DNA from 3 places in the Terracoccus luteus genome. Region 3 is predicted to be linked to each of the others. Evidence: riboswitches for the same ligand, from Rfam matches in the RefSeq annotation. Region 3 holds a riboswitch; each other region holds the start of a gene.
What was found. A riboswitch is a leader RNA that binds a small molecule or an ion and turns the genes downstream of it on or off. The one in region 3 is predicted to bind cyclic di-AMP.

Region 1 (3,262 bases), 2.3 Mb from region 3:
TGACGACGCCCCGCAGCAGGGCCAAGTAGTCGTCGGCGCTGCGCGCACCGGTGAGGGCGGCGGACCGGTTGGCCACGACGACCGGCACCTGCGTGATCCCGAGGGAACGGGCGGCGTCCTCGTCGGCTCGCACGGCGTCCTCGTAGTCGTCGGCCGCGAGCACGGCGGCGGTACGGCGCTCGTCGAGGCCGCACTCGGCACCCAGCCGTTGCAGCACCTGGTGGTCGGCGATGTCGAGCCCCTCGGCGAAGTGGGCCCGGCAGAAGCGCTCGACCGCGGCCGACTGGAGCCCGTGCCCGCCCTGGGCGAGAGCGAGGGCGATGAGGCGCTGCGCGTCGCGGCTGTCGGCGGGCACAATGCGCTCGGGGTCGAACCCGACGAGCTCGTCGTCGTCGCCGGACCGCGCGACCTCCGCGGCGTCCGCGACGGCCCGCCGAACGGCATCCTCGTCGGTGGGGCCCTGCACGAGGGCCCGCCACGTCACCGTGACGTCGGACGGCCGCTCGAACGCGTGCACAGCCGCCTCGAGGCGCTGCTTGACGACCCACGACAGCGGGCTGACGAGGTCACCCCACAGCTCGAGGTCGACGGCGGTGCTGGAGTCGGCCACCTGCTGGTTCGTCGTGCTCATCGCGTCAGTCTGGCACGCAGCCCCGACAGCCTCCGGGTGGAGGTGAGGGCCGACCGGTGTCGGTGGGCGCGGGTCGAGGTGATGATTCGCTCCCTGCCGCGGCCGTCTACCTCGACCCGGCTCGCACCCGCGGGGGTCGAGGTGATCCGCGACCACCGACGGTCGGGTTCCACCTCCGCCCGACGAGCGGAGCGCCCCGGGACGAGGCGAGGCCCCGCCCACCGAATGGTGGACGGGGCCTCGGGATCCCGGGGCGGGGTCGCTCAGAAGCGGCCGTAGCCCGAGGGCGTGGTCCAGATCGAGTGGTTGCCGATCACGGTGCCGGGGCGCTGCGCGTCGACCATGCGGCCGGGGCTCACGTAGATGCCCACGTGGTAGGCCGGGTAGCCGAAGAACACGAGGTCGCCGGGGCGGGGGCTGCTGACGCGCGTGGCGGCACGCTGCTGCGCCGACGCCGTGCGCGGGATCGACACGCCGGCCTTGCGGTACACGTACGACGTGAAGCCGGAGCAGTCGAAGCCGCTCGGGGTCGAGCCGCCGTAGACGTAGGGCACGCCGGTGTAGTTGTAGGCGATGCCGACGATGCCGGATGCCGACGGGGCCGGGTTCGAGGCCGGCTTCGGGGCCGTCGTAGTCGTCTTCGTCGGCGTGCTCGAGGAGGACGAGGACGACGAGGAGGTCGAACGGCTCGAGGTCGAGCGGCTCGTCGTGCTGCTCGAGGTCGAGCGCGAGCTGGAACGCGTCGACACGGCGGTGCGCTCGGTCGAACGCGACGAGCGGGTGGTGCTCTGCTCGCGCTCGGCGGCAGCGGCACGGGCGGCGCGCGCCTCCCGGGCTTCGCGGGCCTCGCGCGCCTCACGGGCGGCCTCGGCAGCAGCGGCGCGCTGACGGGCCTCGCGGGCCTGCTCGGCGGCCTTCGCCTCGGCGCGGGCCTTCGCCTCGGCCTTGGCCTTCGCGGCGGCCACGGCACGCTGCTTCTCGACGACGAGGTCCTCGATGACGATCGGCTTGGCCTTGGGCGCGGCGGCCGGGGCGACGTAGCCGAACGCGGTGAGCGCGGTGGTGCGGGCCGAGTCGACGGCCTGCGGGCCGACAACGGCGGGGGCCGCGGCGACCTTGGCGTCGACGGCGGCGACGACGTTCGTGTCGTCGGCGGCGGCCGCGGGCTGGACGAAGGAGGCGACGAGGCCACCGGAGGCGGCCACGATCGCGGCCCCCTTGACGGCGGGCTGGGCGGACTCCTTGGCGATGAGCGTCAGCTCGGCAAGGGGGTTGAAACGGCCGGGGGCGCGGTGGCGCCCAGGAGCGTTGTGAGCCACGGGATCTACCTCTCGACGCCTACGAGGTGAGCTGTCGGGTTCGGGCTGAGGTACTGCCCGGTCCGTGGAGCCGCAATGGCTCGTGGGACTTCACCCCGAGGACGTCTCTCGACGCCCGTGGAAGTGGGTCCCCCGCTCCTGCCGTGAAGGGTTCAAGCCGACCTTCGAACCGGTGGCAGGACTCGGCGTTCCGGTTCGAAGCCCTCGCCCGACGGGTGGGTGAGTGCCCCCAAGGTAGCGAGTCACCCCCGCATTGTCACGCCAAGGTCACGATCCGGTCCGGACGGGAACTCCGCGCGACGCGCACCCGGCGTCAGACGGTCTCGCAGTAGACGTGCACGGCGACGTCGTCGGGCAGCGAGACGCCGCTCGAGGCCTCGCTCCCCTGGCGCACCGCGACGACGCGCCCGCCCTCGCGCACGACCTCGACGTGGCTGCCGGGCAGCACCCCGGCCGCGGTGAGCAGCGAGAGCGCGTCGGGGTCGACCTGCACCGGCTCGCCGATGCGGCGGATGACGACGACGCGGGGCTGGGCGCCGGCGGCCGCGGTGAGCGCGGTGAGCCCGGCGAGGAAGTCCTCGGGCTGCTCGACCCCGAACTCGTGCAGGCCGGGGATGGGGTTGCCGTAGGGCGACTCGAGACCCTCGCCGATGAGCCCGAGGATCTTGCGCTCGACCTGCTCGGACATGACGTGCTCCCACCGGCACGCCTCGTCGTGGGCGTACTCCCACTCGAGCCCGATGACATCGACGAGCAGCCGCTCGGCGAGGCGGTGCTTGCGCATGACCCGGGTGGCGAGCAGCCGGCCGTGGTCGGACAGCTCGAGGTGCCGGTCGCCCGACACGGCGACGAGGCCGTCGCGCTCCATGCGCGCCACCGTCTGCGACACCGTCGGCCCCGAGTGCCCGAGGCGCTCGGCGATGCGCGCGCGCAGGGGCACGATGCCCTCTTCCTCCAGCTCGAAGATCGTGCGCAGGTACATCTCGGTGGTGTCGATCAGGTCGGTCACAGCCCTAGCCTCTCAGAGTTCACGCCGCCCACGGCACCGGCGCCCGGGTGTCAGGACGCCGTCGGATGCCGGCGGGTCGGGTCGTGCCGCGGCACCCACACCCGCAGCCACCCGGCCCCGACGACGGCGCCGACGCCGAGCACGACCGAGCTGGCCCCGAGCGTCATGATGCCGCTCAGCCCCGACAACGCCAGCGGGCCCGCCGCCCTTCCCACGTCGGCGAACAGGCGCCAGCCGCCGAGGAACTGGGTGCGGCCGACGGCCGGTGAGGCGTCGGCCCCGAGGGTCATGACGAGGCCCGCC
Region 2 (3,262 bases), 3.0 Mb from region 3:
CGGCGCGTGGCGACGAAATTCGAGACGATCGACGACTACATCGCGTCGTTCCCACCCGAGTCGCGGCGCGCCCTCGAGGGAGTGCGGCGCACCATCGCGCAGGCGGCTCCCCACGCCCGCGAGAAGATCAGCTACGGCATGGCGACCTACCTCGTCAGCGGCCGCCCGCTGCTCTACTTCGCCGGCTGGAAGAAGCACGTCGGCATCTACCCTGTGCCGACCGGCGACGAGACGTTCGAGCGCGAGGTCGCGCCCTACCGCGGCGCGAAGGAGACGGTGCGCTTCCCGCTCTCCCAGCCGATGCCGCTGCACCTCATCCGCCAGATCACCGAGCTGTGCCTGGCGCAGCGGGCCGAGGCCACGAGCACCTGAGCGGGGCCCGCGTGCGACAGGGCCGGGCCGGCTCACCGGCCCTGACTCGCCCCGCACTCACGCCTCACTCCTCGATGACGGACAGCACGTTGCCGGCGGGGTCCGTGAACCACGCGATGAGCGGGCCACCCTGGCGGAACACGCCCTTCTCATCCGTCTCCATCGGCGTGCCCGCGTACCGCTCGAACCGGACCCCACGCTCGGTGAGCGCGTCGACGGCCGCCTGGACGTCCGGCACCGGGAAGTTGAGCACGGTGAAGGAGGCCGGCTCGTGGTTGGGCTTCGGGTAGACGAGAACGTCTGTGCCACCGCCGAGGTGCAGGGTGAGCATGCCGTTCTGCTCCGACACCTCCAGTCCGAGCACGTCGGCGTAGAAGGAGCGCGCCCGCTCCGGGTCGTCGACGCTGAAACCGCTGAAGGCCTTCGAGTCCGCGAGCATGGGTCCACGGTCCTGCGTCCCGCCGCCGAGGTCAACGGTCGGTCAACGGTCGGTCAACGGTCGGCATCCGACTCGACATGCCGAGGACACGCCGAGGACACGCCGAGACACGCCGACGGCACCGCAAAGGCGGGCTACCCCCGCTGCACGGTCGTCTCACCTGTCCGCAGGCCCGGATGGTGTGACCTCGACCACGCCACATTGGTGTCCATACCGCTCAACACGCACGACTTCCCACCCCTGACCCGGCCGCTCACCGGCCCGCCCGTTACCAGGATGTGACTTTTCCGAGATCCGTCGTCTAGTCTCGCCGAAGCCCGGCTGACAGCTGGGCTCCTCCGGGCGGACCGCCGAGTCCTGCCACCGCCTTGAGGCCCCGTCAGAACATCAGGCAGGAGCGGGGGAACCACTTCCTCCGGACGCCCTCGGGCGTCCTCGGGGTGAAGCCCTCACCGATCGCGAACAGCGGCCGGTCAGGGCCGGGCACGTACCTCTTGCCCGAACCCGACAGCTAACTTCGTAGGCGTTGCGAGAGGTCTTTCGTTGAACAACACCCACGAACGCGGTCGTCATCGTGCGCCGGGTCGTCACAACCCCCTGTCCGAGCTCAAGACGATCGCCCGTGAGTCGGCCCAGCCGGCCCTCAAGGGCGCCGTGATCGTCGCTGCCGCCGGTGGCCTCGTCGCCACCTTCGCCACCCCGGCCGGCGCCGAGGGCCTCAGCGAGGTGCAGGCCGCTCCGGCCGCCGCCCCCGCCGCCCCCGCCGTCGTCGGCCCCAGGGCCGCCGCGGCCCAGACCGACGTCACGCCGGCCTCCTTCGGCCTCGCCGCCCCGGCCGCCGCGCCGGTCAAGGCGAAGGTCATCGAGGACCTCGTCGTCAAGAAGCAGCGCGCCGACGCCGCTGCGGCCGCCGCGAAGGCCGCCGCCGAGCGCAAGGCCGCCGAGCGCGCCGCCGCCCGCAAGGCCGCCAAGCGCGAAGCGGCCCGTGAGGCGGCCCGTGAGGCCGCTCGCGACGCTGCTCGCGAACAGGCCCGTGAGGACGCCGCCGCTTCCTCACGCACCTCGACGCGCACCAGCTCGAACGACCAGGCCGACGAGGCCGTGTCCGAGCGCACCACGACCTCGAGCCGCAGCTCGCGCAGCACGACGCGCAGCACGCTGACCAACTCGACGTCGGCGACGAAGAGCGAGAGCAACTCGTACACGCCGTCCGCCTCGTCGGGTGGCCGCAGCGCCTACAACTGGGCCACCCGCGGGCAGTGCACCTGGGGTGCCCTGTCCAAGTGGTACGCCTCCGAGGGCTACTACCCCGGCGGCTGGACCGGCAACGCGCTCGTCTGGGGCTCCGGCGCCGCCCGCGCCGGCTACACCGTGAGCGGCACGCCGCGCACCCGCTCCATCCTCGTGATGCAGCCGGGCGTCCACGGCTCGTCCTCGTCCGCCGGTCACGTCGCCTGGGTCACCGCCGTCAACGGCGACCAGGTCACGATCATCGAGATGAACGCCCTCGCCGGCCCGTACAACTACAACACCCGCACGCTGACCGACCAGGGCGGCATGCAGTACATCTACGCGCCGTGAGCCGTCACCGTCCGTGGCCTGAGGTCACGGTCGGTCCGCGCGACGTTGCGTGAAGGGGGAGGATGCCGACCGGCATCCTCCCCCTTCCGCGTCCCCGGAGGTCGGGCGCACGGACCCCGCCTGCCCTCTTCCCAGCCGCGGCGGGCGAGCGAGGGCGCGGATGCCGGTCGGCCCGCTCCTTTCCCAGCCGCGGCGGGCGCGTGGTACCCGCGTGCACTCTTCCCAGCCGCGGCGGGCGAGCGACGGCCCGGATGCCGGTCCGCCCGCTCCCTTCCATCCGCGGCGGGCGGCGGGGGGCCAATCCGCCTCGGGCGGCACGCCGAACTCATCTCGGACACCCTGCCCGTCCCCGTCGGGCAGTCGCGCGGTCACCGTCATCGGAGACGGCGGCCCCACACGAGGAGGACTGCATGCGCACCACCACCCGTATCGCCACCGCCGGCTTCGCCGCCGCGGCCGCCATGACCCTGACCGTCGGGCCGGCCTTCGCCGCCGACAACGCCTGGGTCAGCGCCAACCTCAAGCCCGTCGTCGAGAACGGCGTCAAGGGCAGCGGCACCGCCATGGTCGAGGTCGACGGCACCACCATCACCGTCACCATGGCCGCCATGGGCCTGCTCCCCGACGCCCCCCACGCAGCCCACATCCACTTCGCCGCCGCCGCCCGCCACGAATGCCCCGCCGTGACCGACGACAAGAGCGGCGACGGCACCATCAACACCACCGAAGGCGGCCCCGCCTACGGCGACATCGTCGTCTCCCTCACCAAGACCGGAGACACCAGCCCCGCCAGCGGCCTCGCGGTCGACCGGTTCGACACCGCCCCCGGCGGCAAGATCAGCTACGAACGCGGCAGCATCAAGGTCTCCC
Region 3 (3,262 bases):
TCATCGACTTCGGCATCGCCCACCTGCAGGACGACGTACGCCACACCGTCGGCGGCCTCGTCATGGGCACCCCCGGCTACCTCTCGCCCGAGCTCGTGGAGGGCGCGCGCATCAGCGACGCCACCGACTGGTGGGGCTGGGCCGCCACCATCACCTACGCCGCCGCGGGGCGCCCGCCCTTCGGTCGGGGGCGCATGGATGCCGTGCTCAGCCGGGTCCGCGCGGGGGAGGTCGACCTCGCCGGGGTTGACCCCCGGCTGGCACCGCTGCTGCAGGCCTCGCTCTCGCCCCGGCCCGAGCGGCGACCGCACGCCGACGAGGTCATCGATGCCCTCGAGCGCTTCGCCCACGGGGAGGACGCCACGGTCGGCCACGCCCGCAGCCACGTCGGAACCGACGACTGGGACGCGACCGAGGTCGTGCAGGTCGAGCCGCCGCCCGCCGGGTCGACGCAGGTGCTGACCGGCCGCTCGACCAACGTCATGCCTGCCGTCCCAGCCGCCGTCCCAGCCGCCGTACAGCCCGCCGTCCAGTCGGCTCCGTCGGCGCCGGTCCCCCCACCGACGTGGGAGGACCTGCCTCCGTCCGTCCCCGCCTCCGCCCACGACCCGTCGGAGGGCGGGCCACAGCACCGCTGGGGCTCCCTGGCGCGTCGTCAGCGGGACGACCAAGACGCCCGCGACGACCGGGGCGTCGACCCGCCCGTCGACGGCTCCGCCGACCTCCTCACACCGCCGCGCAGGGAGGGCGACCCCCGCATCGGCCTGCCGATGCGCACCGGCCTGCTCGCCGGCGTCGCGACCGGCTGGCTCGGGGCGCTCGCGGCCTGGCCGGGGGTGGCCCTGCTCCTGCTCCTGCTCTGGTCGGTCGTGGCGCGCGCCACCGACCGCACCGTCACCGGGCTCGTCCTGCGCCGGTACGAGAACGGCCGCCGTCGCAGCGACGTGCCGTGGGCGCTCGGTCTCAGCCCGTGGCACGTCGTGCTGTCGGCGGTGGCCACCGTCGTCGGCCTCGTCCTGCCGCTCGCGGTGGCGCTCGCCGGCGTCTTCGCCTCGGCCCTGCTGCTCGCCGGGGCACAGGGTGGCGAGCTGCAGCCGGGCGACCCGCTCACCCTCGCCGTCGGCGGCGGACTCGGCCTGCTCATGGCCTGGTGGGGTCCGGCGGGCTCGTCACTGCGTCGCGGATCTCGTTCGATCACAAGGGTGCTCGTGCCCGAAGGTGTCGGCACGACGGTGGCCGGGGTGGTGCTCGTCGGCTTCGGTCTCGTCGCCGCGGTGGCCGCCGTCCGGCACGGCACGGCCTTCGACTGGACCCCGTGGACGGGGAACCCGCTCGGGGGGTGAGCCCCACCCCGCGCGCACCGGTGCCGACGCGCAGACGGACGCTCCCGGCATCCATGGATAAAGCACAGGTCTCGGACAGGTCACGGAACTATCTCGGGCGGGCTTGTGCGAGGGGCGTCGGCCACGTACCGTCGATGCTCGTCAGCCCCCATCCCCTGACCCGTTGACACTCGGCCCGCATCCTGCGGTCCCGAGACCGGGGGAAGGTCCCTGACGGCACCCGACGACGCGGACCCACGCGTTGCGGACACAACTTCACACCGCCACCCATCAGAAACCGGTCCCTGAGCGCGCCGAGCCTCGCCAGCCAGGGAATCACCCAGCACCTGCGTCCTGCGCCGGTGTGGAGGGTCGGGCGAGGACGGGGGACCCAGTTGTCTGGGCAGCGGACGCACGGCGTCCGACTGTCCGACGGGGGTGAAGCCGCGAGAGCGGCGGGGCACCTGACGCCCCAACCCGACAGCTAACTCCGCAGGCGCACGTCAGGAAGGGAAACCACCCATGCACTACTCCTCGAAGCACGCTGCCACGAAGAAGACGTCGGTCAAGCAGCGCATCGTCCTCGCCGGCATCGCCGGTGGGGCCACCCTCGCCGGCGGCATCGCCGTCGCGGGCCCCGCCAGCGCCTCGAGCGTCTGGGACCGCGTCGCGGCCTGTGAGTCGGGCGGCAACTGGTCGATCAACACCGGCAACAGCTTCTACGGCGGCCTGCAGTTCACCCGCAGCACGTGGCTGGCCTACGGTGGCGGCGCCTACGCCTCGCGCGCCGACCTCGCCACGAAGTCGCAGCAGATCGCCGTCGCCCAGCGCACCCTCGCCGGGCAGGGTCCGGGCGCCTGGCCCGTCTGCTCCCGCAAGGCGGGCCTGACGCGCAGCAACGGTGGCGCGACCTCCTCCTCGGTGCCGCAGTCGAGCAGCTCGTCCTCCTCGTCGAAGAAGTCCACGTCGACCAAGAAGACGTACTCGACCCCGAAGAAGACGACCTCGACCAAGAAGTCGTACACGAGCACGAAGAAGTCGTACACGAGCACGAAGAAGTCGTACACGACCCCCCGCGTCAGCACCGGCAACGGCGCCCGCATCGTCGTCAAGAGCGGCAACACGCTCTCGAAGCTCGCGACGAAGTACAACGTCCAGGGCGGCTGGAAGGCCATCTACGACGCCAACCGCGGCACCGTCTCGAACCCCAACCTCATCTTCGTCGGCCAGGTCCTGCGCCTGCCGTGAGCATGAGCCTCTGACCGCCCACCGGTCGCCTCGGCGCCGGTGACGGTCTCCTGACACCGGACGGCCCCGCACAGCACTCGCTGTGCGGGGCCGTCCGCGTCCCCGGCGGTGTTGCCGTCCGTGTCCGTGTCCGTGTCCCCGTCCGTGTCCCTGCCGCCGGCCGGGGCGCGCTGCTCGACGTCCGTTGCGGATGTCGAGGATGCCGGGGCGCTCCGTTACGCTGTCGCCGTCGCGGCGGGCGCCGCCCGCGTCGACGTGCTGGCGTGGCGCAATCGGTAGCGCACCTGTCTTGTAAACAGGCGGTTAGGGGTTCGAGTCCCCTCGCCAGCTCTCGGCCGAGCGTGGGCGGACCGTCGCCGTCCCGGCCGTCGGGCGACGTGGGGACCCGGTGCCGACGAGGTCGCGGGCCCGCTTGCGGCGGCGCGGCCGGGGTACGGGCAGGACGTCCGCCGGTCGCGGCGGGACACCGGTCGACGAGGGGCCCGGCCGTCGTGACGGCGCCGCGGCCCCTGCCGAAGGAGTCACATGTCCGACCCGACCTCGGCCACGAGCACGACACCCACCCTGCAGCTCGTCGGCAACGCCACCGTCGTTCTGCGGTTCGGCGAGCTCACCCTGCTGACGGACCCGAACTTCCTCCACCAGGGACAGCGGGCCTACCTCGGGTACGGCCTCACGTCGAAGCGCCTCAC

Region 1: linked by a shared signal. The riboswitch ahead of DFJ68_RS18750 (C40 family peptidase) and the one ahead of DFJ68_RS18920 (transglycosylase family protein) in region 3 are both predicted to bind cyclic di-AMP.
Region 2: linked by a shared signal. The riboswitch ahead of DFJ68_RS14580 (CHAP domain-containing protein) and the one ahead of DFJ68_RS18920 (transglycosylase family protein) in region 3 are both predicted to bind cyclic di-AMP.

Annotation. Positions count from the first base shown of each region.
Region 1 covers NZ_RBXT01000001.1:2,498,446-2,501,707, forward strand. The annotation lists gene DFJ68_RS11315 (carboxymuconolactone decarboxylase family protein) at 1-3, shown strand, start outside; gene DFJ68_RS11320 (DsbA family oxidoreductase) at 1-631, opposite strand, end outside; gene DFJ68_RS18750 (C40 family peptidase) at 895-1,950, opposite strand; cyclic di-AMP (ydaO/yuaA leader) riboswitch at 1,952-2,119, opposite strand; gene DFJ68_RS11335 (iron-dependent transcriptional repressor DtxR) at 2,264-2,959, opposite strand; gene DFJ68_RS11340 (MFS transporter) at 3,010-3,262, opposite strand, start outside.
Region 2 covers NZ_RBXT01000001.1:3,231,828-3,235,089, forward strand. The annotation lists gene DFJ68_RS14570 (iron chaperone) at 7-372, shown strand; gene DFJ68_RS14575 (VOC family protein) at 437-811, opposite strand; cyclic di-AMP (ydaO/yuaA leader) riboswitch at 1,174-1,351, shown strand; gene DFJ68_RS14580 (CHAP domain-containing protein) at 1,355-2,392, shown strand; gene DFJ68_RS14585 (CHRD domain-containing protein) at 2,803-3,262, shown strand, end outside.
Region 3 covers NZ_RBXT01000001.1:243,709-246,970, forward strand. The annotation lists gene DFJ68_RS01180 (serine/threonine-protein kinase) at 1-1,343, shown strand, start outside; cyclic di-AMP (ydaO/yuaA leader) riboswitch at 1,706-1,815, shown strand; gene DFJ68_RS18920 (transglycosylase family protein) at 1,845-2,570, shown strand; tRNA gene DFJ68_RS01190 (tRNA-Thr) at 2,828-2,900, shown strand; gene DFJ68_RS01195 (MBL fold metallo-hydrolase) at 3,096-3,262, shown strand, end outside.